Regions from separate parts of the Thermosynechococcus sp. M3746_W2019_013 genome, predicted to be linked through region 1. Evidence: riboswitches for the same ligand, from Rfam matches in the RefSeq annotation. Region 1 holds a riboswitch; the other holds the start of a gene.
What was found. A riboswitch is a leader RNA that binds a small molecule or an ion and turns the genes downstream of it on or off. The one in region 1 is predicted to bind cobalamin.
Positions count from the first base shown of each region.

Region 1 (3,723 bases):
GAAGCAGAAGCCTATGGCCATTCCCAAGGCAAACGTTTACCCAGTGAACGGGAATGGGAAATTGCTGCCCAGCAGGGACTCTTGAATCGGGGCTACGTTTGGGAGTGGACCCAAAGTCCCTTTGCCCCCTATCCGGGCTTCCAGAGCTATCCCTACCGTGGTTATTCTGCCCCCTACTTTGATGGTGAGCATTTTGTCCTCAAGGGGGGGAGTCACTGGACGCGCCCCATTCTCAAGCGGCCCTCATTTCGCAATTGGTATAGCCGCAGCACCCGTGAGGTCTTTGCCGGCGCACGCTATGTTCACCAAGAAAATTTGATTTCTCAGTGAAGAAAGTTTGAAAAAGGGGGTCAAATGATCCGAGAGAGACCCCGCACTTTCTACACTAGGGAAAATAGTCTGGAAAGGTAGAGATGTCGATCGCCGAGGAGTTCCGCCAACTGCAAACGCGGCTCTTGGAGTGCTGGGACGGAACAGAAACCTTTATCCCGGAACTGCCCAGAGGCCCCGGCGGCATTGAGCGCGATATTGTGGTGGTGCCTTCCCTCAGTTTTCCCCAACCGGAGCTAGGCAAGATCACAGGCTACACCCACTACGAGGAGCGGCAGCTTTATACGCTGATCCAGTTGCGCAATCCGCGTACCCGCATGATCTATGTCACATCCCAACCCCTGCATCCCAGTATTGTGGATTACTACTTAGATTTACTGCCGGGGGTGCCCAGTTCCCATGCCCGCGATCGCCTGCTCTTGCTGGCCACCTACGATCGCTCCGATAAACCCCTCACCGCAAAAATTTTAGAGCGACCTCGCCTCTTGGAGCGTATTCGTCAAGCCCTGCGTCCCAACCAAGCCTACATGGTGTGTTTTAACTCCACCCCTTTGGAGCGGGAACTGGCGGTACGCTTAGGCGTTCCCCTCTACTCTACGGATCCGGATCTCCTTTATTGGGGAACCAAGGCCGGCAGCCGAGAACTGTTTGCAGCAGCGGGAATCCTCCACCCGATTGGCAGTGGCTTTTTGCAGGGGGTGCCAGAACTGGTGCGGGCGATCGCTCATCTACAGGAAAAATGCCCTGACCTTCAACGGCTGGTGGTGAAACTCAACGCAGCCTTTTCTGGAGAAGGCAATGCTCTTCTCGACCTCCGCCCCCTGCGCCCCTTGGGCAGCCCGCATACCCCCGATCATCTCCAGCGGATTGAGAATAGCCTAGAGGACATGGTCTTTCAAGCTCCCAATGAAACTTGGGCCTCCTATCGGCAGCGGTTTACAGATCTGGGGGGGATTGTCGAAGCCTTTGTTGAAGGGACAGTCAAGCGATCGCCCAGTGTCCAAGGGTGTATTACCCCCAAAGGCAGTGTTGAAATTGTTTCGACCCATGAACAGTTACTCAATGCCCCCACAGGTCAAATTTTTATTGGCTGTGAATTTCCTGCCCATGCCGACTATCGCCAGCAACTGCAACAACTGGGGCAAAAAGTAGGGACGTACTTGGCACAGCAGGGAGTGATCGGCTGTTTTGGTGTGGACGTTGTTGCAACCCAGACAACAGCAGGCTGGGAGCTTTATGCCATTGAAATTAACCTGCGCAAAGGCGGTACTACGCACCCCTTTATGACCTTAAAATTCCTCACCGATGGCCACTATGAGCTAGCCTCTGGACTGTTTTACAGCAAGCACCGCCGTCCTAAGTATTACATTGCCTCCGATAACCTCTGCCAGCCCCACTATCGCGGCCTCTTGCCCAATGATCTCTTGGATATGATTGCTCGCTACCATTTGCACTTTGACTCCAGTACCGAAACGGGCACCGTCTTTCACCTCATGGGGGCACTTTCGGAATTTGGTAAGCTTGGACTTGTCAGTATTGGCAACACCCCCGAAGAAGCCCAAGCCATCTACAATCAAACGATTGGTGTTCTCGATGCCGCGGCGCTATAAGCACCTAATGTGCCTACCCCCCGCATAGACAGGGGTTTGAGAATCTCGTTAGAATTGGCAACGTTCACTGTGAAAAGCAGCCTGTAGGGAAAACCCAGTGCAAGTCTGGTGCTGTGCCGCAACTGTGATGGGGAACTCCCCTCAGCCAGAATGCCTACTTGCTGTGGTTCACTCTATTTGCCTGCGTTGCACGGGCATGGAGTTTCAACGTGGTTGTTGCGCTTAACGATTCAATTCTCAATCCCCTTGGTTTTAGTCTCGATTTACCCCCTCTCCCCCAGCCTCGTCCCCTCTTGCTCATTGGTCATGGCACGCGTGATGCTGAGGGTCGCCAAGCATTTTTGGACTTTGCCCAAGCCTATTATCAACTGGATTCCTGTCGGCCTGTTTTTCCCTGTTTTCTGGAGTTAACCGAACCCTCGATTTTTGAGGTTCTGAGCCAATGTGCGGCCGCAGGTTATACCGATTTGTCAGTGCTGCCGATTTTGCTCTTTGCTGCTCGCCACAATAAATTTGATGTTACGAACGAGTTGGATCGGGCCCGGCGTGCTTTTCCGCAGTTGCGCTACCACTATGGCCGCCCCTATGGCCTTGCCCCAGAAATCTTGAGCCTCTGGCGATCGCGCCTCGAACTACTGGACTTCCCAGAATTTAACCCCCAAGGCATTGGCCGTGAAGAAACCGTTCTCTTAATGGTGGGACGCGGCTCCAGCGATCCCGATGCCAATGGCGACGTCTTTAAGCTAGCCCGTATGCTCTGGGAGGGCAGTGGGTACCAAACGGTTGAGGTGTGCTTCATTGGCATCACCCATCCTCGCCTACCCGAAGGGTTTGCGCGGGCGAATCTTCACCGCCCCCGCCGCGTGATTGTCCTACCCCACTTTATGTTTACAGGGGCACTCGTCAAGAAAATCTATGCCCTCACCGCAGAAGCCCAAGCCGCCTATCCCAATGTTGAATACGTGAACCTGCCGGAAATTGGCTTGCATCCGCAACTGTTTTATCTAACGCGGCGGCGGGAAATTGAGACCTATGGGGGACAGGTGGCCATGAACTGTGAAACCTGCAAATTCCGCTTGGTGGCAGGCCATGGCCATCTTCACCACCATCATCACGATCATGAGCACCCCTCCCACAGCCACGATCCTGGGGGTCACCCCCATCACCATGCATCAAGCGTGGACCTAGATCACTTGCCCAGTTATCACCAACGCATTTGGCAGGTTCCGTGACCGACTCCCGACCGCCAGCGGATAAGACGCAGGGCTTCCCGCCGCAAAAGCTAACCATTGCTCCCCAGCGAAAATGTTAGAGTTAAAATGACTGGTACTCTTTCTCAAGCTTGGATGGGGCTTGTCTATGCGCATTAAATATCCTCCCCAGACCGTTGATCGGGTGTTAATTTTCGATACCACACTGCGGGACGGTGAACAGTCTCCAGGGGCCTCACTGAATGTGGATGAAAAACTGACGATCGCCCGTCAACTGGCTCGCCTGGGGGTGGATATTATTGAGGCGGGTTTTCCCTTTGCCAGCCCTGGCGACTTTGAAGCCGTACAGCGGATTGCCGAAACTGTAGGCACTGAAACCGGTCCTGTCATTTGTGGTTTGGCTCGTGCCACCCGCCAAGATATTGAAGCCGCCGCAAAAGCCCTCAAACCCGCCTACTATCCTCGCATTCACACGTTTATTGCCACCTCCGATATTCACCTAGAGTACAAGCTCAGGAAAACCCGCGCTGAAGTACTGGAAATTGCGCAAGAAATGGTGGCCTATGCCAAGT
Region 1 is NZ_DVDW01000051.1:28,126-31,848, forward strand. It holds gene IGQ16_RS09425 (SUMF1/EgtB/PvdO family nonheme iron enzyme) at 1-330, shown strand, start outside; gene IGQ16_RS09430 (peptide ligase PGM1-related protein) at 414-1,940, shown strand; cobalamin riboswitch at 1,973-2,117, shown strand; gene IGQ16_RS09435 (sirohydrochlorin chelatase) at 2,150-3,172, shown strand; gene IGQ16_RS09440 (2-isopropylmalate synthase) at 3,300-3,723, shown strand, end outside.

Region 2 (3,723 bases), on a different contig from region 1:
CGAACCCTTGGGGGTTTCCATTGCCGTGGCCAAGGATCGGGCAATTGAGTCATTTCTGCATGTGGGGGATACCTTTGTCCTCAACGTTCTCGAAGAGGGGAACTACCAACCCCTGATGCGCCATTTCCTGAAACGATTCCCCCCAGGGGCCGATCGCTTTGCCCATGTGAAAACCTATCCCGCCAGTAATGGCAGTCCGATTTTGGCCGACGCCCTTGCCTATCTGGAATGCACTGTTGTCAGTCGTCTGGATGCCCACGATCACTGGATTGTCTATAGCACCGTTGACAGTGGCCGCGTTTCCAAGCCCGATGGCATGACCGCTGTTCACCATCGCAAAGTAGGGAACCATTACTAAACTCGACGAGGGGGGCGATCGCCCCCGGCTAAAATTGCGCTAAACTAGGTTTGCTGCGGACGTGGCGGAATTGGCAGACGCGCTAGATTTAGGTTCTAGTACCGCAAGGTGTGTGGGTTCAAGTCCCTCCGTCCGCACTCTAGAATCTGATCCAGACTCCTGCAAATAATAGGCAATTGCTTTCTTTTGTATAAATCGAAAAATGTTGTAAAAACCATTCACCCGCGAGGGGGTTAGGCTAATTTCGAGGCCCGTTCGCTGAATAAAATCAGGCTTTAACTGGAGGATTTCTGCCGGAGTCAAGCCATTTACCCCCTCGATTAACAGCCCCACTAATCCCTTAGTGAGCTGGGAGTCAGAATCTCCCTGAAAGATCACTTTCCCCTCCTGCAAACTAGCAGTCACATATACCTGAGAGACGCAGCCGGGAACTTTATTTTCCGGTACCTTTTGCTCCTCAGGGAAAGGGGGTAGGCACCTCGCAAATGAAAGTAGATACTCATAGCGCCGTCGCTGCTCTGGGATCTGTTGAAAACGTTGGACAATCTGCTCAAGACGGGGAGGCAAGGGCTGGAAAAAAGGTGACATGGCGATTCTAGCAACGAGCTGGCGACAGAAAGTGAAAATCATTTTCACTTCGATTATACCTTCACTTGCCTAGGGAGACCCCCTGTGACCCCCCATCGGCTGCCTGGGCTAAACTTAAAACCTACAATGACATTCCCAGATCCGGATTCATCACCCAAAGTTGTTACTTCTGTTGAGCAAGAGCTGGCTTCCTTGGGATTTGCTTTGATATCCCCGCTGGGTTATGCTATGGTTCACTTAGTTGCTCGGTTCTGGTGGGGATCAGCCATCAGACGTAAGGGGGAAAGTGCAGTGTGAATCTGCCGCTGTCCCGCAGCTGTGAGGAGAGATATCCCTCTCTAAGTCAGAATGCCCGCCGAGTGGTCAACCCGATACGTCAACATCTGCGAGGTACAGATGATAAAAGCAAGTTTTTTTGATTTCTATTACTGTCGAACTTCAAGCTTTGACCCCCCGAGGCCAAACTATCTGAGTTTAACCAACTGCTGCTAGGGAGTAGTGCTGCTGGTGTAAAGGTGGCAACTAGCTTTTTGCCGACTTTTCGCGGATTTTAGTTAGCCATCTCCGCGAGTTCCTGAATGGCGCTGTTTCTGAATCCGGAAGCAGCTAGCTTCTCCATTGGACTTACACAATTCTACACAATTTAGGTTAGGCAAACGATGAACATTCAAACCGCAACCCTAGGCTATCCCCGTATTGGCAAAAACCGTGAGTTAAAAAAGGCCCTAGAAGCCTTTTGGAGCAATCAACTGGATGCAGAAGCTTTGCTCAAAAAAGCGCAAGACATTGAATTGCAGAATTGGCAAAAGCAGCTTGAGGCGGGCATTGATCGCATTGGTATTGGTGATTTGAGTCTTTACGATTCTGTTTTAGATTGGAGCATCCGGCTTGGCATCATTCCAGAGCGGTACCGCTCTTTTACAGGTCTGGATCAATACTTTGCAATGGCAAGGGGCAAGGATGGTATTCCAGCCCTTGAGATGACTAAGTGGTTTGATACCAACTATCACTATTTAGTACCTGAAATTAGTGAGTCTTTTCAACCAACTGACTTCAGTGATTTCCTAGAAACTGTTCGTCGTGCTCAAACCCTCTTGGGCGATCGCGCCGTTCCAATCGTGCTGGGGCCTCTCACCCTCCTACGGCTCAGTCGGCTAGAGACGAACCTAGAGCAAGCTGTTTCCTACTTGGGCGATCGCTATCTCATCCTGTTGAGGGAACTCAAAAATCTAGGTGTCGTTGAAGTGCAAATACACGAACCCGCCTTGGTCTTAGAAGACGCTGATAGCCTTAAGAGCTTCTATCAATCCACATTTGATACACTGCGTCAAGCCAACCTACCGATCCATCTTGTGACCTACTTTGATGACCTAGGGGCAGCCTGGCCGTGGGTGATGGAGTTACCTGTGACATGCATCAGTTTAGACTTTACCCGTGGGCACAACCTAGCCCTGCTGCAACAGCATGGCTTCCCAGCAGATAAGCAGTTGGGGGTAGGAATTATTGATGGCCGCAATATTTGGAAAATTCGGCCTGAATCGGTGTTGTCAACCTTGAAAACGATTCAAAGCATCACCGCCAATATTCGGCTACATCCTTCATCTTCCCTGCAATTTGTCCCCTATGATGCAAAGCGAGAGGTCAAGCTACCAGAGCCTCTGCGAGAGGTCTTGAGTTTTGCTGAGCAAAAGCTGGATGAGGTAGTCCTCTTGGCTCAGGTGCTCAATAGCAATGATGGAACCCATCGCGAAATCTTAACGAAAAACCCCGAATTCATAGCCATACAAGCTCAATGGCAAGCTTTTGAGCAATTTAGCCCTGTCAATCCAACGGTACAGGCGCGGCTTCGCAATCTGAGTGTGCGTGATTTAGAGCGCCCGCTGCCTTACGAGCAACGTCGAACACTCCAGCCAACCCTGCCGCCCTTTCCAACGACAACGATTGGATCATTTCCCCAAACCGCCGAGGTTAGGCAACTGCGGGTGAAGTTAAAACGGCATGAAATTACCCAAGCCGAGTATGAAGCAGCAATCGATGAGGAAATTGCCAAGTGCATCCGGTTACAAGAGGAAGTGGGTCTAGATGTGTTGGTGCACGGTGAGTTTGAGCGCTCCGATATGGTCGAGTTCTTTGGCCAGCAGCTCTCTGGATTTGCCTTTACAGAACACGGTTGGGTGCAAAGCTATGGCAGCCGCTGTGTACGTCCACCAATTATTTATGGTGACGTTGCCCGCACTCAGCCAATGACCGTTCGCGAGTTTAAGGTGGCACAATCCCTCACCGACAAAATTGTTAAGGCGATGCTGACTGGGCCTGTCACTATGATTAACTGGTCATTTACCCGCACTGACATTCCTCGCAGTGAACAGGCAATGCAGATTGCCCTTGCTTTGCGAGATGAAGTTGCGGATTTGGAAGCAGCCGGTGCGAAGATAATACAGATTGATGAACCTGCCCTGCGGGAGGGGCTACCCCTGAAAGCAGAACGCTGGAATGAGTATTTGTCTTGGGCTGTGGATGCGTTTCGGTTAGCTGCTGGCGTTGCTAAGCCTGAGACCCAAATTCACACCCACATGTGCTACTCCGAGTTTGGTGACATCATTGAGCACATCGAGCGGCTCGATGCGGATGTGTTGTCAATTGAAAATAGCCGCAGCAACAATGAGACCCTATTTCAAATTACGGATGCCGGCTACAGACATCAAGTCGGCGTCGGTGTTTATGATGTCCACAGCCCAGCGGTGCCCAGTGTTGAGCAGCTAGTGCAACAGCTCCGA
Region 2 is NZ_DVDW01000017.1:81,469-85,191, reverse strand. It holds gene IGQ16_RS03530 (diflavin flavoprotein) at 1-358, shown strand, start outside; tRNA gene IGQ16_RS03525 (tRNA-Leu) at 414-495, shown strand; partial or broken gene IGQ16_RS03520 (SufE family protein) at 533-946, opposite strand; cobalamin riboswitch at 1,176-1,321, shown strand; gene metE (5-methyltetrahydropteroyltriglutamate--homocysteine S-methyltransferase) at 1,606-3,723, shown strand, end outside.
Region 2: linked by a shared signal. The riboswitch ahead of metE (5-methyltetrahydropteroyltriglutamate--homocysteine S-methyltransferase) and the one ahead of IGQ16_RS09435 (sirohydrochlorin chelatase) in region 1 are both predicted to bind cobalamin.